Regions from separate parts of the Kitasatospora sp. NPDC048296 genome, predicted to be linked through region 1. Evidence: predicted binding sites of a transcription regulator. Region 1 holds the regulator's gene; the other holds the start of a gene.
What was found. Region 1 encodes HspR, which represses chaperone genes until heat shock. Its sites were predicted from a motif close to TTGAGNNNNNNNNNCTCAA; they were not measured.
Positions count from the first base shown of each region.

Region 2: the regulator HspR is predicted to act here: its motif matches at 11,518-11,536, upstream of lon (endopeptidase La).

Region 1 is NZ_JBICZB010000001.1:103,024-117,323, forward strand. Features, by position in the region: gene ACGF12_RS00495 ((Fe-S)-binding protein) at 119-2,347, opposite strand; gene dnaK (molecular chaperone DnaK) at 2,640-4,487, shown strand; gene grpE (nucleotide exchange factor GrpE) at 4,484-5,104, shown strand; gene dnaJ (molecular chaperone DnaJ) at 5,328-6,485, shown strand; gene ACGF12_RS00515 (heat shock protein transcriptional repressor HspR) at 6,493-7,020, shown strand; gene ACGF12_RS00520 (helix-turn-helix domain-containing protein) at 7,242-8,240, shown strand; gene ACGF12_RS00525 (hypothetical protein) at 8,946-9,563, shown strand; gene ACGF12_RS00530 (LuxR C-terminal-related transcriptional regulator) at 9,682-10,647, opposite strand; gene ACGF12_RS00535 (LuxR C-terminal-related transcriptional regulator) at 10,644-11,618, opposite strand; gene ACGF12_RS00540 (LuxR family transcriptional regulator) at 11,611-12,570, opposite strand; gene ACGF12_RS00545 (LuxR C-terminal-related transcriptional regulator) at 12,563-13,555, opposite strand; gene ACGF12_RS00550 (TDT family transporter) at 14,189-14,300, opposite strand, start outside.
Region 2 is NZ_JBICZB010000003.1:199,569-213,868, reverse strand. Features, by position in the region: gene ACGF12_RS03940 (FdhF/YdeP family oxidoreductase) at 1-208, shown strand, start outside; gene ACGF12_RS03935 (NlpC/P60 family protein) at 267-1,844, opposite strand; gene ACGF12_RS03930 (anion permease) at 2,187-3,368, shown strand; gene ACGF12_RS03925 (hypothetical protein) at 3,558-3,803, shown strand; gene ACGF12_RS03920 (MDR family MFS transporter) at 3,880-5,427, opposite strand; gene ACGF12_RS03915 (MarR family winged helix-turn-helix transcriptional regulator) at 5,557-6,006, opposite strand; gene ACGF12_RS03910 (ABC transporter permease) at 6,119-7,165, shown strand; gene ACGF12_RS03905 (ROK family protein) at 7,273-8,487, opposite strand; gene ACGF12_RS03900 (GtrA family protein) at 8,506-9,036, opposite strand; gene lon (endopeptidase La) at 9,081-11,495, opposite strand; gene ACGF12_RS03890 (rhomboid-like protein) at 11,665-12,459, opposite strand; gene ACGF12_RS03885 (response regulator transcription factor) at 13,022-13,759, shown strand; gene ACGF12_RS03880 (sensor histidine kinase) at 13,843-14,300, shown strand, end outside.

The DNA of each region.
Region 1 (14,300 bases):
CCGCCCGGCCGCCCGGCCCCGGGGCCTCGACCGGGGGCGCCAAAAGCCCGGCCCGGCGGGCGCGTTGGCGGCACCCACCGGGCCGGGCTTTTGTAGCAGAACTGTCGAACAGCGGTCGCTACGCGTCCACCGTCGCGGGCTCCTCGGCCTCGTCCGGCGGGGTCGCCTTCACCGAGTCGAGCAGCAGCTGGGCCACGTCGACCACCTTCAGGTGGTCCTTGGCCGCGCCCTCGTTCTTCTTGCCGTTGACCGAGTCGGAGAGCATCACCAGGCAGAACGGGCAGGCGGTGGAGACGATGTCCGGGTTGAGCGACAGCGCCTCGTCCACGCGCTCGGTGTTGATCCGCTTGCCGATGCGCTCCTCCATCCACATCCGGGCACCGCCGGCGCCGCAGCAGAAGCCGCGCTCCTTGTGGCGGTGCATCTCCTGCTGGCGCAGACCGGGGACCTTGTCCATGATCTCGCGCGGCGGGCTGTAGACCTTGTTGTGGCGGCCCAGGTAGCAGGGGTCGTGGTAGGTGATCAGGCCCTCGACCGGGTTGACCGGGACGAGCTTGCCCTCGTCGATCAGGTGCTGCAGCAGCTGGGTGTGGTGGATCACCTCGAAGTGCCCGCCGAGCTGCGGGTACTCGTTGGCGATGGTGTTGAAGCAGTGCGGGCAGGTGGCCACGATCCGCTTGGTCGGGGCGTCCTCCAGCGCGGCGTTCAGCGTCTCGACGTTCTGGGCGCCGAGCATCTGGAACAGGAACTCGTTGCCCAGGCGGCGCGGGGAGTCACCGGTGCAGGTCTCCTCCTTGCCGAGGATCGCGAACTTCACGCCCGCGGTGTGCAGCAGCTCGGCGAAGGCCTTGGTGGTCTTCTTGGCGCGGTCCTCCAGGGCGCCGGCGCAGCCGACCCAGTAGAGGTACTCGACCTCGGCCGGGTCGATGTCCTCGCCGATCACCGGCACCTCGATGCCGGTCTCCTTCTTGAGCTCCTTGACCCAGTCCAGGCGGGCCTTGGTGGCCATGCCCCACGGGTTGCCCTTGTTCTCCAGGTTCTTGAGCATCGTCCCGGCCTCGGTCGGGAAGTTGCTCTCGATCATCACCTGGTAGCGGCGCATGTCGACGATGTGGTCGATGTGCTCGATGTCCACCGGGCACTGCTCGACGCAGGCGCCGCAGGTGGTGCAGGACCACAGCACGTCCGGGTCGATGACGCCGTTCTCCTCGGCGGTGCCGATCAGCGGGCGCTCGGCCTCGGCCATGGCGCTCGCCGGGACGTCCTTGAGCTGCTCGGCGGTGGCCTGCTCGGTGCCTTCCATGTCCTTGCCGCCACCGGCCAGCAGGTACGGCGCCTTGCCGAAGGCGTGGTCCCGCAGGCTCATGATCAGCAGCTTCGGGGAGAGCGGCTTGCCGGTGTTCCAGGCCGGGCACTGCGACTGGCAGCGGCCGCACTCGGTGCAGGTGGAGAAGTCGAGGATGCCCTTCCAGGAGAAGTGCTCGACCTGGGAGACGCCGAAGACGGCGTCGTCGGCCGGGTCCTCGAAGTCGATCGGCTGGCCGCCCGAGGTCATCGGCTGCAGCGCGCCCAGCGCGACGGCACCGTCGGCGTTGCGCTTGAACCAGATGTTCGGGAAGCCCAGGAAGCGGTGCCAGGCCACACCCATGTCGGTGTTCAGCGAGACCGTGATCATCCAGATGAAGGAGACGGAGATCTTGATCATCGCAACCAGCCAGAGCAGGTTGTGCAGGGTGCCGACGCTCAGTCCGGAGAACAGCTTCACCAGCGGGTACGAGACCACGTACGAGACCGAGTAGTGGTCGACCCCCAGCTGGGCGCCCTCCAGGCCGCGCAGGGTCAGGATGGCCGCGCCGATGACCAGGATGACGGCCTCGATGAAGTACGCGAAGCCCATGTTGGAGCCCGCGAAGCGGGACTTGCGGCCCGCCTTGTTCGGCAGGCTCAGCTGGCGGATCACGGTCAGCACCGCGATGCCGAGGAAGGTCACGAAGCCGAGCAGTTCCTGGAACACCAGGTACGGCGTCCAGTCCCCGACGATCGGGACCTCGAAGTCCGGGTCGAAGAGCTGACCGAACGCGCCGACCAGGGTGAGGATCAGCGCGTAGAAGCCGACCGCGACAGCCCAGTGGGCGACGCCGACGACGCCCCACTTGTTCATCCGGGTGTGCCCGAGGAACTCACGGATCAGGGTCACCGTGCGGGCCACCGGGTCGTTGATCCGCGCGCCCTTCGGGACGGGCTGGCCGAGCCGGACGAACCGGTAGATCTGCGCGATGGCACGAGCGAACAGCGCCACGCCGACCACGGTCGTGCCCAGTGAGATGACGATCGCTGCTAGCTGCATCCGGCTTCTCCGTACTCCAGCGGCGGTGAAGGTATAAGTCGGTCAAGTGTACTCGTGGGTAACTTAACCACCCACCGGCCGGACCTTACCGCCCGTTAGCACCGATTCAGAAGGTGCTCAAGGTATGGCGGCAGTCACGTAAGGCCATACTCATCCATTCGGAGCAAAACGGAAGAGGGGAAGCGCCGCCGCAGCAAAGTTGAGCCAGGACAGCTCAAGGCTGTTGACTCGTTCGTGGGCCTCATGCATGCTTGAGCCCGTAAAGCTCAACTCTTCCGTGGAGGTATCTACGATGGCACGCGCGGTCGGCATCGACCTCGGCACGACGAACTCGGTCGTCAGCGTTCTCGAGGGTGGCGAGCCCACCGTCATCACGAACGCCGAGGGCGCCCGGACCACGCCGTCCGTCGTCGCCTTCGCCAAGAACGGCGAGGTCCTGGTCGGCGAGGTGGCCAAGCGCCAGGCGGTCACCAACGTCGACCGCACCATCCGCTCGGTCAAGCGCCACATGGGCACCGGGTGGAAGATCAACATCGACAACAAGGACTTCACGCCGCAGCAGATCTCGGCCTTCGTGCTGCAGAAGCTGAAGCGCGACGCCGAGGCGTACCTGGGCGAGACCGTCACCGACGCCGTCATCACCGTCCCGGCGTACTTCTCGGACTCCGAGCGCCAGGCCACCAAGGAGGCCGGCGAGATCGCGGGCCTGAACGTCCTGCGCATCGTCAACGAGCCGACCGCGGCCGCCCTCGCGTACGGCCTGGACAAGGACGACCAGACCATTCTGGTCTTCGACCTCGGCGGTGGCACCTTCGACGTCTCCCTGCTGGAGATCGGCGACGGGGTCGTCGAGGTGAAGGCCACCAACGGTGACAACCACCTCGGTGGCGACGACTGGGACCAGAAGGTCGTCGACCACCTGGTCAAGACCTTCCAGAGCGGCCACGGCGTCGACCTGTCCAAGGACAAGATGGCCCTGCAGCGTCTGCGCGAGGCAGCCGAGAAGGCCAAGATCGAGCTGTCCTCGTCCTCCGAGACCTCGATCAACCTGCCGTACATCACGGCCTCCGCCGAGGGCCCGCTGCACCTGGACGAGAAGCTCACCCGCGCCCAGTTCCAGCAGCTGACCGCCGACCTGCTGGAGCGCTGCAAGATCCCGTTCCACAACGTGATCAAGGACGCCGGCATCTCGCTCTCCGAGATCGACCACGTCGTCCTGGTCGGTGGCTCGACCCGCATGCCGGCCGTCGCCGAGCTCGTCCGCGAGCTGACCGGCGGCAAGGACGCCAACAAGGGCGTCAACCCGGACGAGGTCGTCGCCATCGGTGCCTCGCTCCAGGCCGGTGTCCTCAAGGGTGAGGTCAAGGACGTCCTGCTGCTGGACGTCACCCCGCTGTCCCTCGGCATCGAGACCAAGGGCGGCATCATGACCAAGCTGATCGAGCGCAACACCACGATCCCGACCAAGCGCTCCGAGATCTTCACCACGGCCGAGGACAACCAGCCGTCCGTGCAGATCCAGGTCTACCAGGGCGAGCGCGAGATCGCCGCGTACAACAAGAAGCTCGGCATGTTCGAGCTGACCGGCCTGCCGCCGGCGCCGCGCGGCCTGCCGCAGATCGAGGTCACCTTCGACATCGACGCCAACGGCATCATGCACGTCGCGGCCAAGGACCTCGGCACCGGCAAGGAGCAGAAGATGACCGTCACCGGCGGCTCCTCGCTGCCGAAGGACGAGGTCGACCGCATGCGCCGCGAGGCCGAGCAGTACGCCGAGGACGACCACAAGCGCCGCGAGGCCGTCGAGACCCGCAACTCCGCCGAGCAGCTCGTCTACTCGACCGAGAAGTTCATCGCCGACAACGCCGAGAAGCTCCCGGCCGACGTCAAGACCGAGGTCGAGACCGCCATCGGCGAGCTCAAGGAGGCCCTGAAGGGCGAGGACATCGCGAAGATCCGCGAGGCCTCGGAGAAGGTCTCCACCACCGCCCAGAAGCTCGGCCAGGCGCTGTACGCCAACGCCGACGCCGCCGGTGCCGGTGCGGCCGCGGCCGGCGAGTCCACCCACGCCAAGGAGGACGACGTCGTCGACGCCGAGATCGTGGACGACGAGAAGCCCAAGGGCGGTGCGTCGGCATGACGGACAAGCCGCAGGGCGGCAAGCCCGGCGACGACTCCGCCGCCGAGGAGGCCGTGATCAAGGCTGCCGAGGAGGCCGCGGCGGCGGGTGCCGGCGAGGGCTCCGAGGATCTCGCCACGGCCAAGCGCGAGCTGGCCGAGCGCACCGCGGACCTGCAGCGGCTGCAGGCCGAGTACCAGAACTACCGCAAGCGGGTCGAGCGCGACCGACTGACCGTCCGCGAGATCGCGGTCTCCAACATCCTGGAGTCCCTGATCCCGGTCCTGGACGACATCGGCCGCGCCCGCGAGCACGGCGAGGTGACGGGCGGCTTCAAGTCCGTCGCCGAGTCCCTGGAGACGGTCGTCGCCAAGCTGGGCCTCCAGCAGTTCGGCAAGGAGGGCGAGCCCTTCGACCCGACCCAGCACGAGGCGCTGATGCACAGCTACTCCTCGGACGTCACCGAGGACACCTGCGTGCAGATCCTCCAGCCCGGCTACCGCATCGGCGAGCGGATCATCCGCCCGGCGATGGTCGCCGTGGCGGAGCCCCAGCCGGGCACCCAGACGACGTCCGCCCCGGACGCCGAGGCGAAGTCCGCCGACGCGGACACGTCCGACGGTGGCTCGGACAGCTGACAACCTGTGACAGCTGACAACCAGTGCGCTGCGGAGTCGTACGCCGGCCAACACGGCGGCCGGCTCCGCAGCGCGTTGTCAACGGCTCTTCTTCCAGTTGCCGTTGACAGCGCAGTGACGATGGACATCGGGAGGTGGCGGAGGCCGTGAGCGAGCGCAGCGAGCGAACCATCGAGGGGCGCGTGAACCGCTCAGCGGCTGCCGAGCGCAGCGAGGTGGACGTATGAGCGGCAAGGACTTTGTCGAGAAGGACTACTACAAGGTCCTCGGCGTGCCCAAGGACGCCACCGCCACCGAGATCAAGAAGACCTACCGCAAGCTGGCGCGCGAGTTCCACCCGGACGCGAACAAGGGCGACGCCAAGGCCGAGGAGCGCTTCAAGGACATCTCCGAGGCGTACGACGTCCTCTCCGACGAGAAGCGCCGCAAGGAGTACGACGAGGCCCGCAGCCTCTTCGCCAACGGCGGCTTCCGCACCGGCGGCCCCGGCACCGGCAGCTACAGCTTCGACTTCGGCGACCTCTTCAGCGGTAACCAGGGCGGCGGCGGCGGTGGCGGCGGGCTCGGCGACGTCTTCGGCGGCCTGTTCAACCGCGGCGGCACCCGGCAGGCCCAGCCCCGGCGCGGCGCCGACGTCGAGACCGAGGTGACGCTCTCCTTCGAGGAGGCGGTGGACGGCGCGACCGTCCCGCTGCGGATGACCAGCCAGGCCCCCTGCCGCGTCTGCAACGGCACCGGCGCCAAGTCCGGCACCACCCCGCGGGTCTGCCCGACCTGCGTCGGCGCCGGCACCGTCAGCCGCGGCCAGGGCGCCTTCGCGCTCTCCGAGCCGTGCAAGGACTGCCGCGGCCGGGGCATGATCGTCGACGACCCGTGCACCGACTGCCACGGCAGCGGCCGGGCCACCTCGGCCCGCACCATGCAGGTCCGCATCCCGGCCGGCGTCCAGGCCGACCAGCGGATCCGGCTCAAGGGCAAGGGCGCCCAGGGCGAGCGCGGCGGCCAGCCCGGCGACCTCTACGTCACCGTCCACGTCGACCCGCACCCGGTGTTCGGCCGCAAGGGCGACAACCTGACCGTCACCGTCCCGGTCACCTTCCCCGAGGCGGCCCTCGGCGCCACCATCGAGGTACCCACGCTCGGCGGCCCCGCCGTCAAGCTCAAGCTGCCCCCGGGCAGCGCCAACGGTCTCACCATGCGCGCCCGCGGCAAGGGCGCCACCCGCAAGGACGGCACCCGCGGCGACCTCCTCGTCACCGTCGAGGTCGTGGTGCCTCAGCACGTCGACGGCGACGCGCTGAACGCCCTGGAGCAGTACCGCGAGGCCACCGCCTCCGACGACCCGCGAGCCGCCCTCTTCCGGGCGGCGAAGGGAGCGTGACGACCAGATGTCCCCGAACCCGATGACCCCCGACAGCCCGATCGGCCCCGGCCTCGGCGAGGGCCTTCCCGGCAACGGCCCCCGCCGCACCCGGCGCACCGCCGCGGCCCCGCCGCAGTACGTGCTCACCGAGGAAACCCCGGTGTACGTCATCTCGGTCGCCGCCGAGCTGTCCGGCCTGCACCCGCAGACCCTGCGCCAGTACGACCGCCTCGGCCTGGTCTGCCCCGACCGCACCGCCGGCCGCGGCCGCCGCTACTCCGCCCGCGACATCCAGCAGCTGCGGGAGGTCCAGCGGCTCTCCCAGGACGAGGGCATCAACCTGGCCGGCATCAAGCGGATCATCGAGCTGGAGAACCAGGTCGCCGCCCTCCAGGCCCGCATCACCGAGCTGGTCGACTCGCTCGAAGGCGCCGCCACCGCCCTCCAGCAGCGCGAGGCCGCCGTCCACGCCTCCTACCGCCGCGACCTCGTCCCGTACCAGCCCCCCACCCCCCAGTCCAGCGCCCTCGTCGTCTGGCGCCCCAGGCGCTGACCCGGGGCACTGCTCACCTCGCCAGCCGCCGGCTCCCTCCTGTTCGGGGGGTGCCGGCGGCTCGGTGTTGGTGAGAGAGTGCTGGTTTCGGAGCAACTGCCGGGCGCCTTGACGGCCTTCATTTGACCTGAGCATCGGATCGCGGTCTCGGATTAAGATCCCTGAGGCTGCGGACTTCAGTCGCGTTGACTAGTTGTCCGGTCGACGACAAGGAGCCGAAAGTGAGTGATCGAGAGCACCTGGTGAACAGCCACGGTCGATCGCCGATCCTGTCTCCCGGCGCCCGCACGCTGTACCTCAAAGCGTTGGCGGGCAACGGCCGGCTCACCAGGGATACCTGCTCTCAGGAGGAGGGTGAGGCCATCCAGGAGTTGCTGGGACTCGGACTTCTGATATCGGACAACGACGAGCCCGGGTCATTGTTCGCCGCCGACCCTGAAAAACTTGCCGCCAGCCTGAGCTCAACTTGGCAGCGCCAGGCTCTCGACCTCTTGTCCCGCGCGGTTTCAATTCCGGGTGAATTGACAGATCTGGCGGAGGCATTTCACACGCCGGACCAGAGCGGCGGCCCCATCGAGTACGTTCAGGGCCGGGCGGTGATTAACCAACGGCTACAACAGGCCATGGCCAACGGCATGACCGAAGGTCTCGCCATGCAGCCTGGAGGGCCACGCCCCTCCGAAATGCTGACTTCATTCCTGAAACGGGATCTCGACATCATTCGAACCGGTGCGTCGATGCGGTCGATCTACAACGCGAGCACCCGCTACCACCAACCCACCAGGGACTATGTCGCCACACTCGCCAAGGAGGGGTGGCAGTTCCGGACCCTGGACGAGCCGTACACGCGACTGCTGATCTTCGATCGACGGCTCGCCGTCATTCCAATCGCCGGTGACAATCTGGCCGCTTTCGTCCATGACGCGGCAGTGATCAACTATCTCGCTCAAGAGGTTTTCGAACGAAACTGGAGCAGAGCCCTGGATTTCGAAGGCGACCGCACCGTACCCCAGCAGGTGGTTTCACAGCTCCGACAGACGATCATCGACCTACTGCTATCCGGAACGAATCACCGAGTCATCGCACGGCGACTCGGCATCAGCGAACGGACCCTGGCCAGGCACATCGCGGAAATGCGCGAGGAGTACAACGTCGACTCGCTCTTCCAGCTCGGCTACGTACTCGGGCACGCCGCAAAGGCGGATCGCGCAGGCCACTGACACCGTGACCCGAGGCTCCTCTGCGGACACGGAATGGCAGCGGCCCGATACGGGCGGCGCCTGTCGGTCGCGCCGCCGGTTCACGGGACACCGACGGAAGCCGGGAGACGGTACGCCCAGGCCAATGGGCCATTCGGCGTGCACAGGAGACCTGGCGTTCCGTCCGCCTGCCGGCCGAGCAATCCGGTCACGGGCCGGTCCTACCAGTGAAAGTCGTCAGCCACCGTCTCCGCCCCGACAACAGCAACGGTCGCACGGCCATGCGCCATCCCGAAGGGCCCATAACCTCCGACGGAGACACCAGCGGCCACGAGGGAAGCGCCCACTACCGTGGACAGCACAGCCTTACGGACAAGTCGGCGCATACGGGACATGGACCCACCCTCTTCCTCTCAAGTCCGCAAGTTGGACTAATAGCACTAGCGTCCACATGATGCCGCATGCCTTGCTCCAGTGTCACCTGTCGACCAACAGAGCGAGCGTCATCTCTCTGCCAGGCATCCAGATGCCAGGGCGGACCGCTGGACGAAGCCATCACCGCTGATAGACGATCAGTTCGCTCCCGATGGTCCCATGAAGCCGGAAGACTTGCCGCTGTACCGTCAAATTTCCTTCCTGCTTAACCATCGGATTCCTTGAAGCAGCAACTAAACACGCCTACCGGCACCGCCTCCTCCACCCGGTCGGCCTTTCCCCGGAGTCGACATGACCGAGCCCTACCTGCGTCACCACGACAGCCAGGCCCCTGAGGGTCGGCGTGCACGTGTGTTCCTGGCCGCGCCGCTGATGCGGCTGACCGGCCCGGCCGACAGCGTGGTGACCCTCGCCAGCCGGACGCGGCTGACGACGCTCCGCACCACCCTGCTCCGCAGCGGCGCCGCCGTGTACAGCGCGCACCACAGCGACGCCTGGACCGTCGCCGGCCGCGCGCCCGAGCCCCGGGTGCCGTCCGACTTCCGCGCCCTGCAGTCCGCGGACCTGGTCTTCGCCTACGTCGGTGCCCCGCTCTCGGCCGGGGTGAGCCTGGAGCTGGGTTGGGCGTCGGCCCTGCGGAAGCCGATCGTCCTGCTCGTCGACGAGGCGATCACCCACAACCCGCTGATCGCCACCATCGAGCAGGTCGCCCCCGTCCTGCCGCTGGTCTTCGACGACACCTGGTCGCAGGAGGCCCTCAACCACACGGTGGAGACCGCCCTGGACTGGGCCGGCATGGCGCTCTCCCTGCGCGAGGGCTTCTGGACCGCGCCCGGCGAGCAGTTCAACGTCCCCCGACAGCAGTCCTCCGTCCCCGGCTACTGGCCGACCGGCGCCGCCACCGGCTGAGCAGAGCGCACCCCCCGGATCCCCCTCCGGGCTCTTGCTTCCGCCGCTCGCCGCGCAGCCCGGCCGCCTCCGCCCGGGCTGCGCGGCCAATGGTGGCCCGGGCAGATCGAGTACCGGCTCAGGCACCGCGAGCCCCCCTCATCTGCCAGCCGAGCTGGAAGAGCGTCTCGGCGTCGTACAGCTCGCGCAGGCGGGCGATGTGACCGGCGACTGTTCGCTCGCTCAGGCCCAGGCGAGTGGCGATGGCCCGCTGGGTGAGGCCCCTCGCGAGCAGGCGGCCCACCTGCTCGCGAGGGTCGGAGTCCGTGGAACCTGCGGCCAGGGCCGCCCAGTTGACACCCTCGGAGAGCTGCCAGAATCGCTCGAAGACCTCCGCCAGGAAGACGACCGTGGCCGGGTCTTCCACGAAAGCCGCGGCATCGAGATCGGCCGAGGCCGGAATGACGGCCACGGTGCGGTCGAAGATCATCATCTTGGTGAGCGAAAACGGTGCGACCCGGATGCGGCAGCCGATGTCGGTCAAGCGAGCGGCCAGACGGACGGTCGGACCATCGAGTCGGGCCGTGTCCTCGTAAATGGTGTTCATCGAACCGCCGGCCTCAACAAAACGGCGGGCGGTTTCCACGATGTCGCCGGTGGCGTCCGTCGGCCTGGCTCCACCGGGGTGGAGCGAAAGCGCCTCATGGTTCAGCTCTTCGCTGAGCTGCGAGATCCGGTGCCGGATGTTCTCGCCGCCTTCAACGATCCGGATGGTTCCGGTGCGGTCGTGGCGTCGCGGGGCGGTGTCGTAGGCGGCGGTCAAGTCGCCTAGAAGGATCGGGAGTTGCTCGGCCTGCATCATCAGGCGGGTACCCGCCGCCCGCAGATCGGCGCCGAGACGGGCGGTGACCGAGCGCGGGTTGATCGCGCTGAGCGACCCGTCCGAGACGTACGGCTTCAGCAGGCCCAGGTCCAGCAGCGACTGGACGGTCGCCGCGTCCCGCTCCTGGATGTCGGCGATGCGGATGCGGCCGCCCTCGCGGAGGATCGCGCGGTAGAGCTCGCGGGCGGCGCCGTCGGGAAGCATGAGGCCGTGATCGGTCATGACTGCTCACCTCTCAAATGCCAGCCGAGTTGGAAGAGCGTCTCGGCGTCGTACAGCTCGCGCAGGCGGGCGATATGGCTGGCGACCGTGCGCTCACTCAGGCCCAGGCGACTCGCGATCGACCGTTGGGTGAGGCCCTGGGCGAGCAGTCCGGCAACCCGCTCGTGGACGGCGGGCTCAGCGGAACCAGCAGCCAGGGACGCCCAGTTGACTCCTTCGGCCTGCTGCCAGAGCGTCTCGAAGGTATCGGCCGCGAAGGCGACCATCGCCGGGTCGTCGACCACGGCGGCGCTGGAGTAGTCCGAGGCGGCGGGGATGATGGCGACGGCACGGTCGAAGACCAGGAAGCGCTTGAACGGTACGGCGAGGACTCGTGTGGTGGAACCGAGTTGGGCGGTTTGAGCGGCGAACCGTACGGTCGCCGGGTCGAGCTTGGCCGAGCGCTCGTACAGGGTGCGCAAGGTTCCGCCGCGTTCGCGGTAGCGACGGGCACGGTCGAGCGCGTCAGGCATTTCGGTGGGCAACCGGGGGCCGCCGGGCTGGGCGGTCAGGCCCTCGTTGGGGAACTCCTGGCTCAATTGCCCCAGTTCGTGCCGAATTTGCTCCTTTCCCGAAATGTATCGCACCCCGGTCGAGTCGCCCCGCCGTTTCGGAGTCGCGTCGTATGCCCGGGTGAGATCGCCCATCAGTTCCGGGAGTTGTTCGGCTTCCGTAAGCAGTCGGGCGACTTGGAAGCGGATTTCGGTGCCGATCCGTTCGGTGGCCGCACGCGGGTCGATCGCGCTGTACGCGGCGTCCTGCAACTGCGGTACCAGCAGCCCGAGTTCCACCAGCCGCTGGAGCGCCGCCCGGTCCGCCGGACCGACCTCGGCGGCGCGGATGCGGCCGCCCTCGCGCAGCACCGCGAGGTAGAGGGCGCGGGCGGCGGCGTCCGGGAGGGCGGCGGAGAGGAGGGCGGAGGCGTCAGCCATGGTGTTCTCCGCGCAGGTGCCAACCGAGGTGGAAGAGGGTCTGGGCGCCGTAGCGGTCGCGGAGGCGGGCGATGTGGCCGGCGACGGTGCGTTCGCTGAGGCCCAGTCGGGTGGCGACGGTGCGTTGGGTGAGGCCGCGGGCGAGGAGGCGGCCGATGCGGACGGTGGTGGGGTGCGGGGCTTCGATGTGGTGGTCGGCGGGGGTGGCGCGGGCCCAGTCGCGTTCGAAGTGGGCGACCAGGTAGGCGACGGTGGTGGGGTCGGTGAGGAAGGCGGCGCGGCTGCGGTCCTCGGCGGCCGGGATGACGGCCACCGAGCGGTCGAAGATCATTAGCCGTTCGTAGGGTTCGGCGAGCACCCGGACCCGGGCGCCCTGCCGGGTGCGGAGGGCGATCTGCCGCAGCACGGCATGGTCGGTGAGGGTGACCGGCTGGTAGAGGGTGCGCATCGAGCAGCCGCGGCGGAGCAGGGAGAGGTCCTGGGCGAGGGCCATCTGGAGGCCGTCGAGGGGGCGCGGCCCGGGTTGGGCGGCGAGGAACTCCTCCTTGCACTCGGAGATGAGCTCGGCGATGCGCTGGCGGATGTCGACGGCGGTGTCGAACTCCACACTCTCCGGCCCGAAACCGCCCGGCCCGCCCGGCCCGCCCGGCCCGTCCGGTCGGCGGACCGCCTCGTAGGCCCGGGTGAGCGGTCCGAGGGCGACCGGGAGGCGCTCGGCGTGGAGCAGCAGGCGGGTGGCGCGGGTGCGGAGTTCGACGCCGAGGCGGTCGCCGAGGGCGCGCGGGTTGGCGGCGGTGTAGCCGGTGGCGGTGGGAGTGAGCAGGCCGCGGGCGACGAGGGCGGCGACGGTGGGGCGGTCGGCGGGAGCGAGGTCCTCGGGGCGTAGGCGGCCGCCACCGCGGACGGCGGCGAGGTAGAGGGCGCGCTCGGCCGGGGCGGGCTCGTCAGTCATCGCGGGAGCCTCTCATCAGCCAGCCGAGCTGGAAGAGGGTCTGGGCGCCGTAGCGGTCGCGGAGGCGGGAGATGTGGGCGGCGACGGTGCGTTCGCTGAGGCCGAGGCGGGTGGCGACGGCGCGTTGGGTGAGGCCGCGGGCGAGGAGGCGGCCGACCCGGTCGGGGATGGAGCGGGCGGGGCCCTGGCCGAGGGCGGCGGCGGCCTCGGTGCTGTCGGCGCGGGCCCAGTCGCGTTCGAAGGCGCCGATCAGGAAGGTGAGGGCGGCCGGGTCGCTGATGAAGGCGGCGGTGCTGTTGTCGTCGTTGGCGGCGATGACGGCGACGCTGCGGTCGAAGACGATCAGCCGCTGGAAGGGCTCGTCGAGGATCCGGATCTGGGAGCCGTGCCGGGTGACCTCCTCGGCGTAGGCGAGCGCGGGCGCCTCGGCGAGCGCGACCGGCTGGTAGATGGTGCGCAGCGAGCAGCCGCGCTGGAGGAGTTGGACGTCCTGGGCGAGGGCGACCTGGAGGGTGTCGGCGGGTCGGTGGCCGGGCTGGGCGGTGAGCACCTCGGAGCGGCAGTCGGAGACCAGCTGGGAGATCCGCTGGCGGATGTGAACGTGGCCCTCGACGTAGACCGCGCCGCTGGAGCGGCCGGACGGACGGGGCATCGCGTCGTAGGCGCGGGTGAGGCCGTCGAGGGCGCCCGGGAGGTTCTCCGCGCGGACCAGCAGCCGGGTCGCCTCGCTGCGGAGCTCGGAGCCGAGGCGGTCGCTGACCGAGCGCGGGCTGACGGCGGTGTAGCAGCGGTCCATCCGGTTGGCCATCAGCAGGCCGATGTCGAGGAGTTGCCGGAGCGCGTCGCGGTCGGTGTCCCCGATGTCGGCGCAGGGGATGCGGCCGCCTTCGGCGATGATCGCCAGGTAGAGCTGCCGGGCCGCCTCGTCGGGCTCCCCGCCCACGGGTACCGCGTGGTGCGGCGTGACCGCCGGTTCCGCCGTCACGTCGCACTCTCCCTGCCGGACGCCTCTCCCCTGGTGTTGCCCCCGCCCGTACACGCGAGTCGCGGGTGCGCGGTACCGGCTGCCGGGCGTGCTCACGGTACCGGTCGGACGGCGGGCCCCCGGGTCCGGGTGCCGTCGCACACCGGGTGCCCGGGGGCCGCCGTCGGCACGCCAATGCCCAGGCGCTTCCGTCGAGGCGGAGCAGCAACGCCTCGACGGATCCGGATCCGGAGTCCATCACCACACATGGACCCCGGCCGGCGCTCTTCCCCCCCGTTCCACGCGTGCTGAACGTTGCACACGTGGTCAGACCTGAAGAGCAAGTCGCCACTCTCGGGCTGCGGTTGCCCGGCGACCTTGGCGTGCCTCCACCCTCACAGCGTGACGCCCGGTGGACAAGTGTCGCCCGAGTTCAGGTTCGCGCATTTGCAGGTACCTGCATCCCGGTGCCGATGCGGTGCCGTGGGCGGCGGGCGGGATTCCGGTAAAGCCCGAGGCCAGCGGGGGGTGCGGGCAGCGGCGGCCGGTTGGCTGTGCACGGTCAGCCTGAAGGTGCGCATTCCTGCAACGGCGGCCTGCTTTTGAGCCGGGGCCATTCCTTCGACTGACCGTCCGACCGGCCGTCCGACCGGGTCAGCGCGCCAGCAGTCGCCCGCGCACCAGCCCTGCGGCGGTGCCCCCCGCCGCCAGCCCCCAGGCGACGACCAGCAGCAGGTAGAGCCCGGCGGCCAGCGCGGTGAAGCCG
Region 2 (14,300 bases), on a different contig from region 1:
CCTGGTCAGCGAGTGGACCGACGGCACCGAACGCCGCGCCCCCCACTTCCGCGTGGTCCACTACCCGGTGGCCCGGGCCGGCGCCGCCGCCTACTACCCCGAGACCAACGTGCTGGTTCCGCTGGACTCCACCGCCGACATCAGCAACACCCCCACATCCAAGGCCGTCGTCATCCGCTTCGAGCCCGACTCGGGCGCGGCCGAGTAGCCACCGCACGGAGGCCGCCCCACGTCACCGGACGTGGGGCGGCCTCCGTGGTACCGCGTCAGTGCAGCAGACCGCCCAGCGGCAGGGTCGCCGTGGCGCTGCCGGGGGCCGAGGCGCCGGCCGAGCCGGTGGTGCTCGGGGAGCCCGGGCCCGTCGGAGTCTGGGTGGGAGTGCCGGTCGGGGTCCCGGTGGGCGTCTGGGTCGGCGTACCGGTCGGGGTGCCCGTGGGCGTCTGCGTCGGGGTCTGGGTCGGGGTGCCGCTGCCGGACGGCGTGCCCGGGTCGCTCGGAGTGCCGGAGCCGGTGGGCGTGCCCGGGCCCGACGGGGTGCCGGTGCCGGAGGGCGTCCCGCTCGGCGTCCCCGGGGTGGCCGGCTGCTGGGTCGCCGGGCTGCCCGGTGCGGGCGTGGGCGTGACCTGGTTGGCCGGGCTGGGCGCGATCGGGGTGACGGAGTCCCAGCCCTTCGGCAGGTCGGGCACCTTCCAGGCGCCGCCGGCGTCGTCCGCCGCGCCGTCCGGGTCGGGCCGGACGGCGCCGAGGATCGGCATCGAGCCGATCGGGGAGACCTTGATGAACGCCCCCGGCCGCGGGGCCTGGACGATCAGCCCGCCGCCGATGTACATCGCGACGTGCGAGGCGTCCTGGAAGTAGATCACCAGGTCGCCCGGCCGCAGCTGGTTCAGCGGGACGTGCGGCAGCTGCGCCCACTGCTCCTGGCTGGTGCGCGGGATCGGCTTGCCGGCGTGCAGCCAGGCCTGCGAGGTGAGGCCTGAGCAGTCGTAGGAGTCCGGGCCGATGCCGCCCCACAGGTACGGCTTCCCCAGCTGCGCCAGCGCGAAGACCACCGACGCGCGCCCGGCCAGCGAGGGGGTGCGCTCGCCCTTGCCGAGGACGCCGGAGGCGAGGAAGGCGAGCTGGGCCTCGTCGGCCTTGGCCTTCTCCACCTGCTCCAGCTCGGTGCGCTGCGCACCGGTCAGCGAGGCGACCAGCTGTTCGACCGAGGCGAGGTCGGCCGCGACCTTGGCCTTGGCGGCGTCCTGCTGGGCGACCAGCGCCTGGGAGGTCTTGAGCGCCTCCTCGGTCTGCTTCTTCAGCCCGTCGAGCGCCTGCCGGTCGGCCTTCAGCTTGTCCAGGAACTCGGACTGCGAGCGGCTGGCCGCCGCCAGCAGCTCGGCGATGGTGACCGCCTCGTACGGGTCCTTGGAGAGCAGCAGTTCGGCGTACGCGGAGGCGGCGCCGTTGCGGTACTGGGCGGCGGCGAGCTGGGCGGCGATGTCCGTCCCGGTGTCGACCTGCTTCTGCTGCCGGTCCAGCTTGCCCTGGAGGTCGGTGAGCGCGGCCTGCTGCTCGGCCACCTTGGCGACCGACCCGTTGTACTGCTCGGTCGCGGCCTCGGCGCTCTGGTAGAGCCCGTGCAGCTGGTCGAGCAGCGGCCCGAGGGTGGCCTTGGCCTCGGCCAGCGGGTCCGCGCCCGGGGCCACCGCGACGCCCGTTCCCGGGTCGGGCGCGGCGTAGGCGGCCTGGGCGGCCGCCGGCAGGGCGAGCGCGGCGGCCGCGAGGACGGCTCCGCAGCGCAGGGCCGCCCGTACCCAGGGGCGTACGCCCGTCGACTCCGTGCGCTGTGCAGCCCCGCCCATGGGTGGTCCTCCCCGCCCGATTGCCCCTGCCCTGCCCCCGGTCCAGCCGGATCCCGCCGATCCTCCCACGGGTTACTCACCGGAAACAGGGCGCACGCGGACCTGGAGGTTAATTCTCGATTTGATCTGTGAGACAGCTCTCAGCAAAAGCGGGCGAACCCGGACGTTCTTCGCTAAGGTCCAGCTCAGCGCGGTCCAGGTCACCCTTCCGAAAGCTGCCGGACATCGTCAGGCCACCAGCGGAACCACGATTCCCGGCTCAGTTCACCTTCCGTTTACCAAACCGACCTACGGTCGCGACGTCACCAACGTCCGTGCGACAACTACGACGATTGTTTGGGTATGGAACACATCTCGTTCCTGGTTGCCGTTGTGATCATCACAGCGCTCGCCTTCGACTTCACCAACGGGTTCCACGACACCGCCAACGCGGCCGCCACCGCGATCGCGACCGGGGCCCTTCGTCCGAAGGTCGCGGTCACCATCGCGGCCCTGCTCAACTTCGCGGGTGCGTTCCTGTCCGTGAAGGTCGCCACCACCATCTCCGGCGGCATCGTCAACGAGAAGGCCGGCGTTCATCCCGAGATCATCTTCGCCGCACTGGCCGGCGCGATCCTCTGGAACCTGCTGACCTGGCTGCGCGGCCTGCCGTCCAGCTCCTCGCACGCCCTGTACGGCGGCCTGATCGGCGCCACGATCGTCGGCGTCGGCATGAACGGCGTCAACTTCGACACCGTGATCACCAAGATCATCATCCCGGCAGTCGCCTCCCCCGTCGTCGCCGGTCTCGCCTCCTGGGGCGCCACCAAGCTGGCGTACGCGATCACCCGCAAGGGCAACGCCGCGGCCACGGACAAGGGCTTCAAGACCGGCCAGGTCTTCTCCTCCTCGCTGATCTCGCTCGCGCACGGCACCAACGACGCCCAGAAGACGATGGGCATCATCACCCTGACCCTGGTCTCGGTCGGCGCCCTGCCGCACGGCGCGCTGCCCCCCACCTGGGTGATCGTCTCGGCCGGCGCCGCCATCGCGCTCGGCACCTACATGGGCGGCTGGCGGATCATCCGCTCGATGGGCAAGGGCCTCGCCGACATCAAGCCGCTGCAGGGCTTCGCCTCGGAGTCGGCCGTCTCGACCGTCATCCTGACCTCCTCGCACATGGGCTTCGGCCTCTCCACCACCCAGGTCTGCACGGGCGGCATCATGGGCGCCGGCCTCGGCAGCCCGAAGCCGGAGCTGCGCTGGAGCCTGGTCCGCCGCATGGTCTACACCTGGGGCCTGACCTTGCCGGCCGCGGCCGTGGTCTCCGGCGGCGCGGCCGCGCTGGCCCGGCAGGGCACCTGGGGCGTCGCCGTGGTCGGCGCCGCGCTGGTGGCCGGTTCGGGCGCGATGTGGATGATCTCCCGCCGCCAGCCGGTCAGCGCGGACAACGTCAACGACATCGCCGAGGTCACCCCGGTCGAGGTCGCCGCCACCTCGGCGAACGCCGCCCCCACCCCCGCCTCGACCACGGTCGCGGCCTGAGCGCCGCAGGCCCAGGGCGTGTCTTGAGGGTCCTTGCCGGGTCCGCGACGCCGGTGCACGCACCTCGCCGCGTTGTCGTCGGTCGCCAATGCTCCGCAGTGGCTCCCTCCTCCGCCTTGCGATGCACGCACCCCAACGCCGCGGCCTGATCCGACAAAACCCACAAGACACGTCCTCGGAGCACTCACCATGCACATCAAGTGGACCGCCCTGGCCCAGACCGCCGGCATCAGCTTCGGCGTCACCGTCGCCGTGGTCGCCGTCTTCGCCCTCGGCATCCTGGCGCTGTCCCGCCGCGAGGCCGCGCTGGGCGCCCGCGAGGGTGGCCGGGCCTCCGGCGGCGCCCAGCCCGTCCTGCTGGCCGGCGCGTACGCCTGCTTCGCCGTCTGCGCGGCGGCCGTGCTCTACGGCTTGATGCTGATCGCCGCGCCGTAGTCCTTCCGGAACGCCGAACGGGCCGGGGAGTGTCGATCACTCCCCGGCCCGTTCTCGCGCGTCCCCGACTCGCCGGTCAGTTCTCCTGGGTGGTCTTCAGCGCGGTCTCCCGGATGAACAGCACCGTGACGAAGGACAGCGCCGCGAACGGGGCGGCCCACAGGAAGACGGTGCCGATGCCGTGGCCGAAGGCGTCCGTCACCAGCGGGACGATCGGGGCCGGCAGCTTGGCCAGGTCCGGGATGCCGCCGCCGGCCGCCCCGTGCCCGGCCGGGATGTGCGCCGCGGCCAGGTTCGCCGCCAGGTAGTCGCCGACCTTGGTGCTCAGCAGCGCGCCGAGCGCGGAGACGCCCATCGCCCCGCCCATGGTGCGGAAGAAGGTGACCACGGAGCTGGCCGCGCCGAGCTCGTGCCGGGGCACCGTGTTCTGCACCGCGAGCACCAGGTTCTGGCTGGTCAGGCCGAGGCCGACGCCGGTGATCGCCATGTAGACCGAGAGCAGCCCGTAGTTGGTGTCGACCCTGGCGGTGCCGAGCAGGCCGAAGCCGATCGCCAGCAGCGCGGTGCCCGAGACCAGGTAGGCCTTCCACTTGCCGTACTTGGTGATCAGCCGGCCGGCCACGGCGGAGGAGACCGCCAGGCCGATGATCATCGGCAGGGTCATCAGGCCGGCCATGGTCGGGGACTTGGCCCGGGCCAGCTGGAAGTACTGGCTGAGGAAGGTGGTCGCGCCGTACATCCCGACGCCGACCAGCACGCTGGCGATCGCGGCCAGGGTGACGGTGCGGTACCTGAAGAGGTCCGGCGGGATGATCGGCTCGGCGGCGCGGCGCTCGACCACGATCGCCAGGGCGCCCAGCAGCAGGCCGCCGCCGACCATGGCCACGGTCTGCCAGGACAGCCAGGCGTAGTTCTTGCCGGCCAGCGTGATCCAGATCATCAGCAGGCTGACGGCGCCGGTGATGACCAGCGCGCCCAGGTAGTCGATCTTCGCCGGGCGCTTGACCACCGGCAGCTTCAGGGTGCGCTGCACCACCAGGATCGCGGCCAGCGCGAACGGGATGCCGACGTAGAAGCACCAGCGCCAGCCCAGCCAGGAGGTGTCCACGATGACGCCGCCGATCAGCGGGCCGCCGATGGTGGCGAGGGCGAAGACCGCGCCGAAGTAGCCGCTGTAGCGGCCGCGCTCGCGCGGCGGGACCATCGCGGCCAGGCAGATCTGGCCGAGCGCGACCACGCCGCCGGCGCCGATGCCCTGCAGGGCGCGGCAGGCGATCAGCTCGCCGGTGTTCTGCGAGAGGCCGGCCAGCGCGGAGGTGGCGATGTAGATCAGCAGGGCGATCTGCAGCAGCAGCTTCTTGCTGGCGAGGTCGGAGAGCTTGCCCCAGATCGGGGTGGAGGCGGTCAGGGTGAGCAGGGCCGCGGTGATCACCCAGGTGTAGGCGGACTGGCCGCCGTGCAGGTCGGCGAGGATGTGCGGCAGGGCGTTGGAGACGACGGTCGACGAGAGCACGGCCACGAACAGGCCGAGCAGAAGGCCGGACAGTGCCTCCATCACCTGCCGGTGGGTCATCGGTCGGTCGTCGACGGCGGCTCCGGCTGCCGCCTCGGCTGTGACGGTCATCTGAGTCCTTCGCTGGGAGCGGTGGGGATGCGCGGGCAGGAAAATTCGTTGCCTTAAGCAACCATAGGGTAGATGGTTGACTAAGGCAACTTTCTTCAAGCCGAAGCAAAGCCCCCGGGCGGGGCCCGATCACTCCGCGGGCGGCTCCCCCAGCACGTCGTTGAAGCGGTGCAGCAGCTCGGCGAAACGGGCCACATCCTCCTGCGACCAGCCGCCCATCACCTCGCGCACCCGCCGCATCCGCACGTCGTACGCGGCCAGATAGCGCTCGCGCCCGTCCTCGGTCAGCGAGACCAGCGCGGCCCGGCGGTCCTGCGGGTCCACCTCCCGGGCGACCAGGCCGAGCTCCTCCAGCGCGCGGATCTGTCGGCTCACCGTGGGCTTGCCGACCGCGAAGTGCACGCCGACGTCCGTCACCCGCACCCGCCCGGCCTGCTCGATGTAGGCGAGCATGCTGTACCCCAGGCCCTCCAGCTCGGGGCGCACCCGGCGTGAGAGTTCCGCCACTCTGGCGCGGCCCCGCCGGAACATCAGCCCGACCTCGCGCTCCACCGCCACCAGGGCTTCCTCGTCCGTCACGGCGCCAGTATCGCCCAGCGGCGGTGGCCGGAAAGCGGTACGGGAGTTGAGACGAGCCAACTAGTTCATGGTATTAAGTATCCGATTTCTTCCGATACGCAAGGAGATGTGGATGGCCGCCCCGGGGCAGGGTTTCGTCGCGGAACTGAAGGGCGCGGTCACACCGCGTGCGGCACTGCTCGTGATCGGCGTGCTGCTGCTGCAGCTCGGCTTCATCACCTCGTACGTCGGGGCGCTGCACCACCCGGCCCCGCACAAGCTGTCGATCGCGGTGGTCGCCCCGCCGCAGGTCACGCCCAAGCTGGTGGCGGCCCTGGAGTCGGTGCCGGCCGAGGCCGTCAAGCCCGTCACCGCGCCGGACGCCGAGACGGCGACCCAGCAGATCAAGGACCAGAAGATCTACGCCGCGCTGGTCGTGAACCCGACCGGCACCGAGGACACCCTGCTGGTCGGCGGCGCCCGCGGCACCTCCGCCGCCAAGGCCGCCGAGACCGTCACCACCGCACTGGACAAGGCCCAGGGCCGTACGGTCAAGGTCGAGGACGTCGTGCCGCTGGCCAAGGGCGACACCAACGGCCTCTCCGCCTTCTACCTGGTCATCGGCTGGTGCGTCGGCGGCTACCTGGTCGCCTCGATCCTCGGCATCAGCGCCGGCTCCAAGCCGGCCAACGTCCACCGCCTGCTGATCCGCCTCGGCGCCCTGGCGCTGTACTCGGTCGGCGCCGGCCTCGGCGGCACGATCATCGCCGGGCCGGTCCTGGACGCGCTGCCCGGCTCGGTCCTGGCCCTGACCGGCATCGGCGCCCTGGTGGTGTTCACGGTCGGCGCGTTCACCATGGCGCTGCAGTGCCTGTTCGACGTCATCGGCATCGGCATCGCGGTGCTGGTCTTCGTGGTGCTGGGCAACCCGAGCGCCGGCGGTGTCTACCCGGCCCCGATGATGCCGCAGTTCTGGCGGGCGATCGGCTCGCTGATCCCCAACGGCGCCGGCACCAGCGCCACCAAGTCCATCGCCTACTTCGGCTCCACCAACCTGGGGATGCCGATCCTGGTCCTGGTGATCTGGGCGCTGGTCGGCATCGGCGTCGCCTACCTGGCCGTGCTGCGCGGCCCGCGCTCCGGCGGCCGCGAGATCGTCGCCGAGCCCGCGCAGGCCTGAGCCCCCCGGCCTCGAAGCACCGCTGACCTCGGGCCTGTCCGACGGACCCTCGCCGGGCAGGCCCGAGTGTCGGCCGGGGGCTCCTCCGGGTTCCGGGAGCGCCGGCCTCAGCCGCCCGCGAGCGACCCCGGGTCGGCGACGATGGCCCGCACCACGCCGACCGCCGCGCCCAGCAGCGGCCCGCGCCGCCCGAGCGTGGAGACCGTCAGCCGGTCCTGCGCCCAGGGCCGCACCGTGACCCGGGCGGCCAGCTCGCGGCGCATCGCCGGCAGCAGCCAGGGCGCCAGCCGGGCGTAGCCGCCGCCCAGCACCACCTCGGCCGGATCCAGCAGGTTGACCGCCCCGGCCGCCGCGATGCCGAGCGCCGAGCCGGCCCCGGCCAGCGCCGCCTGGGCCGGCTCGTCCCCGGCGCCGGCGCGTTCGGCCAGCAGGGTCACCCAGTCGCCGCGCGCACCGGTCAGCCCGGCCGCCCGCAGCACCGCCGCCTCGCCCGCGTACTGCTCCAGGCAGCCGTGCGCCCCGCAGGCGCAGCGCGGCCCCTCCGGGTGGACGGGGACGTGGCCGAACTCGCCCGCGTAGCCGCGCGCGCCGCGCAGCAGCCGGCCGCCGACCACGATCGCCGCGCCGACCCCGGCCTCGGCGGAGACGTAGAGGAAGTCCTCCGGGCCCTCGTCCAGCCACCGTTCGGCCAGTCCGCCGAGGTTGGCCTCGTTGTCCGCCTGCACCGGCAGTTCGGCCAGGCGGTCCCCGGCGCTGCGCAGCGCCGGGCGCAGTTCGGGGGCCAGCGGGACGTCCTGCCAGCCGAGGTTGGCGGCCCGCTGGAGCACCCCGCTGGCGCCGACCAGTCCGGGCACGGCCAGGGTCAGTCCGGCCGGGCGCAGGCCCGACTCGGCGACGGCGGATCGCACCAGCCGGGCGAGGTCGGCCATCACGGCGGCGGGCTGCCGGCCGCGGTTGACGACTTCCTGGCGCCGCCAGGCACGGACCTCCCCGCGCAGGTCGACCACGCAGGCGCCCAGGTGCCGGACGCCGATCTCGGCGCCGAGGCCGCCGGGCCCGAGCGGGTTGAGCCCGAGCGCGGTGCCGGGGCGGCCGACCTTGCCGCTCGGCGCGGCGGGGCCCTCCTCGATGACCAGACCGGCGGAGATCAGCTGTTCTGCGAGCGAGGAGACCGCGGCCCTGGTCAGCCCGGTCTCGGTGGCCACCTCGGCGCGCGAGCGCGGGCCGCGCGCGATCACCCCGAGCACCAGGGCCAGGTTGGCCCGGCGCATCCCCTGCTGGCTGGCGGGCCCGGTCCGGACGCCGTCCGGCTCGCCGCGCATAACTCTCACCTCACGGTCTTACGAGACATCCCGTGGCATCTCGGGTGCAGCGTAACCCGGCCGCGCCCGCTCGGCGGGACCGGTGAAGACCCACCGCCGTACCGCCCAGAAGCGGAACAGCATCGCGACGAAGGTCCCGACGACCATCCCGCTGAGGAAGTCGGCGAACTCCTGGGTGAGCGGGTCGACGTACGGCTCGCGCAGGTCCAGGGCGTACCGGGAGAGCGCCAGCGGAACGTCGTTGACGCCGATCGCCACCGCGCTGACCAGGAAGAACAGCAGGGCCTCCCGCCCGTGTCCGTCGGTGCGGAAGGCCCAGCGCCGGTTGAGCACGTAGGAGACGACGGTGGCGATCACCGTCGCCACCGTCAGCGCGACCACCGGCTTGTGCTCCAGGACGGTGAACTTGAGCCCGACGTCGATCACCGCGGTGAGCACGAAGCAGCCGCCGCCGACCACCAGGAACTTCACCAGCCGGCTGTGCCGCACCAGGAGCGGGCGCAGCCGGGCCGGCACCCGGGCCAGGACGCGCTGCGTGGGGGACGGCATCTCCGCAGTGTGGCACGCGGAGCTGCCGTCGGCCCCGGCGTGCGCTACGCCGCGGCGGCGACCAGCACCTCGGCCGGCTCCAGGGCCAGCTTCAGCACCTCCCGCACGTCCGACACCGGGTGGACGGTGAGCCGCTCCAGCACCTCGGCCGGGACGTCGTCCAGGTCGGCCTCGTTGCGCTTGGGGATGATCACCGTGGTGACCCCGGCCCGGTCGGCGGCGAGCAGCTTCTGCTTCACCCCGCCGATCGGCAGCACCCGCCCGGTCAGCGACACCTCGCCCGTCATCGCTACGTCGGTGCGCACCTTGCGGCCGGAGAGCAGCGAGGCCAGCGCCGTGGTCATGGTGATGCCGGCGCTCGGCCCGTCCTTGGGGACGGCCCCGGCCGGGACGTGCAGGTGGACGCCTCGGTCGCGCAGCGAGGTGACCGGCAGTTCCAGCTCGGCCCCGCGCGAGCGCAGGAAGGAGAGCGCGATGTGCGCGGACTCCTTCATCACGTCGCCCAGCTGCCCGGTCAGCGTCAGCCCGGTGCCGCCGGTCTCGGCGTCGGCCAGCGAGGCCTCGATGTAGAGGACGTCGCCGCCGGCGCCGGTGACCGCGAGGCCGGTGGCCACGCCGGGGACGGCGGTGCGTCGCTCGGCGGGCTCCTGGGCGGACTCCGGCACGTGGTGCGGCCGGCCGATCAGGGCGCGCAGGTCCTGCGCGCCGACCGTGGCGGGCAGCTCGCGCTCGCCCAGCTCGGCCTGTGCGGCGATCTTGCGCAGCACCCTGGCGATCGAGCGCTCCAGGGTGCGCACGCCCGCCTCCCGGGTGTACTCCCCGGCGAGCCTGCGCAGCGCCTCCTCGTCCACGCTGACCTGCCCGTCGCCGAGGCCGGCCTTCTCCAGCTGGCGCGGGAGCAGGTGGTCGCGGGCGATGACGACCTTCTCGTCCTCGGTGTAGCCGTCGAGCCGGACCAGCTCCATCCGGTCGAGCAGCGGCTCGGGGATGGCCTCCAGCACGTTGGCGGTGGCGAGGAAGACGACGTCGGACAGGTCGAGCTCGACCTCCAGGTAGTGGTCCCGGAAGGTGTGGTTCTGCGCCGGGTCCAGCACCTCCAGCAGGGCGGCGGCCGGGTCGCCCCGGTAGTCGGAGCCGACCTTGTCGATCTCGTCGAGCAGGACGACCGGGTTCATCGAGCCGGCCTCCTTGATCGCCCGCACCAGCCGGCCGGGCAGCGCGCCGACGTAGGTGCGCCGGTGGCCGCGGATCTCGGCCTCGTCCCGGACGCCGCCGAGCGCGACCCGGACGAACTTGCGGCCCATGGCGCGGGCCACCGATTCCCCGAGCGACGTCTTTCCGACCCCGGGGGGCCCGACCAGGGCCAGCACCGCGCCTCCCCGGCGGCCGCCGACCAGCCCGAGCCCCTGGTCGGCGCGGCGCTTGCGGACGGCCAGGTACTCGACGATCCGGTCCTTGACGTCGGTCAGCCCGGCGTGGTCGGCGTCCAGCACGGCGCGGGCGCCGGAGATGTCGTACGCGTCCTCGGTGCGCTCGTTCCAGGGCAGCTCCAGGACGGTGTCCAGCCAGGTGCGGATCCACGAGCCCTCGGGGGACTGGTCGGACGCGCGCTCCAGCTTGTCCACCTCCTTGAGCGCGGCCTCCCGCACCTTCGCGGGCAGGTCGGCGGCCTCGACCCGGGCGCGGTAGTCGCCCTCCTCGTCGGCCGGGTCGCCGTTCAGCTCGGCGAGCTCCTTGCGGACGGCCTCCAGCTGGCGGCGGAGCAGGAACTCCTTCTGCTGCTTGGCCACGCCCTCCTCGACGTCCTTGCGGATGGTGTCGTTGACCTCCTCCTCGGCGAGGTGGTCGCGCAGCAGGGTCAGCGCGTACTCCAGGCGGGCGACCTGGTCGGCCTCCAGCAGCACCTTGAGCTTCTGCTCGGCGGTGACGAAGGGCGCGTAGCCGATGTTGTCGGCGAGTTCGCCGACGCCCTCGATCTGGGCCACCCGGTCGACGATCTGCCAGGCGCCGCGCTTGCGCAGCCACTGGGTGGACAGCGCCTTGTACTCCTTGACGAGCTCGGCGGCCCGCCCGGCCACCGGCGTGCCGACCGAGGACTCCCGGAACGGCGTGGTCTCCACCCAGAGGGCGGCGCCGGGGCCGGTGGTGCCGACCCCGATCCGGACCCGGCGCACGGCGCGCACCAGCGCCACCGGCTGCCCGGCGGTGTCGGGGCCGTCCGCCAGGCGGCCGACCTGCTCCACGGTGGCCAGCGTGCCGACCGCCGCGTACGAGCCGTCCACCCGCGGGACCAGCAGGACCTGCGGCTTGCCGGAGCCGGTGGCCGCGGCGCGGGCGGCCTCGACGGCGGCGCGCACCTCGGTGTCCTTCAGGTCCAGCGGGACGACCATGCCCGGGAGCACGACCTCGTCGTCGAGCGGCAGTACGGGCAGGGTGAGCGGAGTGGACGTCGAAGCCATGATCTCTCCCCAGTCAGCGAACTTGAGTCGACCTGACTAAGGCCTGGCGCCCACCGAATGTTCCCGGCGCCTTGTTCGCCATGAGCGAACAGGGAGACCACGGGACGACCCGGCGGACGGCACCGTCAAAAGCGCGGGGAAAGGTCAGCCGGACGGGGCGGCCGGTCGGTCAGCGCGCCGCGGCGGACGGCCGTGCGGCGGCGTGCACCGCGGCGGGGGCCGACCCGGCCGCCGGGACCGTCGCCGAGCGCCGGCGCGGCCGGGGCCGGCGCCGCTCGGCCCCGCGCAGCCAGCGCCACAGCGCCACTCCGGCGAGCACCGCGGCCGGGTGCCCCACGGCCGTGACCACGTCCTTCTCGGTGGCGATCTGCTGGGCGATCATCAGCCCGGCGCCGCCCAGCGCCAGCAGCCGCCCGCGCCGGGGCAGCAGCCCGGCCACCGCACCCAGGCAGGCGAGCACGCCGTAGCTGACCCCGATGTCCAGGTAGTCCATCGCCTCGGGCGCCATCCGCCCGGTCTCCACCGCGGTGATCACCACACCCTGGGAGAGCAGCGTCGCGGACACGTGCCCGATCGCGAACACCGCCGCCGCCCGGGCCGGTCCGACCCTGCGCTCCAGCGGCGCGAGGGTGAAGGCGAAGCCCCACAGGTACGGCATCCACACGTTCCCGGCGACCCAGAACCCACTCAGCACAAGAGCGCGCAAAGGATGCTGGAGCAGGTTGTGGCCGTCCGAACTGGAGGCCTCCTGCAGCCGCTGGACGAGTTCCGGATCGGCGAGCGTGGCGAAGGTCGTGGTGGCGCCCACCACGGCGAGATATCCGAGCGTGAAGGGGTTGCGCCGAGGTGTCGGAACCCGTTCCAGCAGCCACTCGAAGACACCGGTGCGCAGCCCGTGGCGGAGCATTCCGTACGGCACCCGCGCGGCCACGCTCCCGCCGGCGTCGCGCCGCAGTCCAGCCATGCCGCCTCCGCTCCACGCCCGCAGCCATCGGTCCTCGCCGCAGCCCAACGTACCGGCGCGGGGCCCTGATTCCACCCGGCGGAGCGTTGTCGTGGCCACGGTACGTCGAGGTTCTGAGAGGCACCTGAGAAAAGCCCGTGAAGACCGTTACCCCGGGGACCGGCCGGATTACCGGTATAGGTCCAGACCTTCTTCCGATTGACGCGTCAGTAGGGCCTCTGACCGGCGACTTGGCGTCAACTGGACTGCATACGTACCGTTACGCAGTGAAAATTCGCCGGGTAAGGTATCGGCCCGTGCCCACTCGTGCAGTGGGTCCGCGGGCGGCCGAACGGCCGCCCCACGGGCCGGAAACGTCCGGTCCACCTGCCGGAAAGCATCCGCTGTCCGTACGCTGCGATGTGCGCGGGAGACGTGGACGGGGAACCACCCGTCCTCCGCTCTCCTGGGCGCGCGACGGGACGGCGGACCCGGCACAGTCCACGACGGAACAAGACTACGAGCGGAGCCCCGCCATCCCCACAGGTGGCCGGCCCGCAGCCCTGGGGGCGGTGGCGTGACCGTGACAGAAATTCAGCAGGACAACCACAACGCCGGTGGCACGGTGAGCAGCCAGCGCAGAGTGCTGGTGGTGGAGGACGAGCCCACGATCGCGGAGTCGATCGCGGCCCGACTGGGCGCGGAGGGCTTCAAGGTCGCCGTGGCCCACGACGGTCCGGGCGCGGTGGACGGCTTCCACACCTGGCAGCCGGACCTGGTGGTCCTGGACATCATGCTGCCCGGCTTCGACGGCCTGGAGGTGTGCCGCCGGATCCAGGCGCAGCGTCCGGTGCCGGTGCTGATGCTGACCGCGCGCGACGACGAGACGGACCTGCTGGTCGGCCTCGGCGTCGGTGCCGACGACTACATGACCAAACCGTTCTCGATGCGCGAACTGGCCGCCCGGGTCAACGTGCTGCTGCGCCGCGTCGAGCGCGCCCAGCAGGCCGCCCGCACGCCCGCGCTCGGCAGCCTGCGCTTCGGCGAGCTGGAGATCGACCACGTGCAGCGCCGGGTCCGGCTGGCCTCGGGCGACGTCCACCTGACGCCCACCGAGTTCGACCTGCTCGCCTGCCTGGCCGCCCAGCCGCGCGCGGTGCTCACCCGCGAGCAGCTGCTGGCCGAGGTGTGGGACTGGACCGACGCGTCCGGCACCCGCACCGTCGACAGCCACGTCAAGGCGCTGCGGCGCAAGATCGGCGCCAGCTGGATCCGTACCGTCCACGGCGTCGGTTACGCACTGGAGGCCCCGCTCTCCTGACGGCGGGAGCTTCGGGCGACGGGCCACCGGGGGGCCCGCGTCCCGAGACCGCCGTGCCACCGCGCGGGGATCACAAGGGACCAATGACCTTTCCACAGCAACGCAACGGGGACGCCGACGGCGCGCGCCCGCAGACGCTGGCCGCCCGCGCCGCCCGCCGGGTCTGGGCCGACATCCGCCCGCTCGACCCGGTCCGCTCGATCAAGGGCAAGCTCGCCCTGCTGGTGATCGTCTCCGTGTTCCTGGCCACCGGGATGGTGGTCGTGGCGATCCGGTCCGAGACCCAGATCCGGATCATCATGGTCTTCTCCATGATCGCCTCGCTGCTGTTCATGCAGTTCCTCGCGCACGGGCTGACCGCCCCCCTGCGCGAGATGACGGACGCCGCCCGCGCGATGGCCTCCGGCGACTACAGCCGCCGGGTCGAGGTGAACTCGCGCGACGAGATCGGCGAGCTGGCGGCCGCCTTCAACGCCATGGCCGCCGACCTGCAGGCCGCCGACCAGCACCGCCGCGAGCTGGTCGCCAACGTCTCGCACGA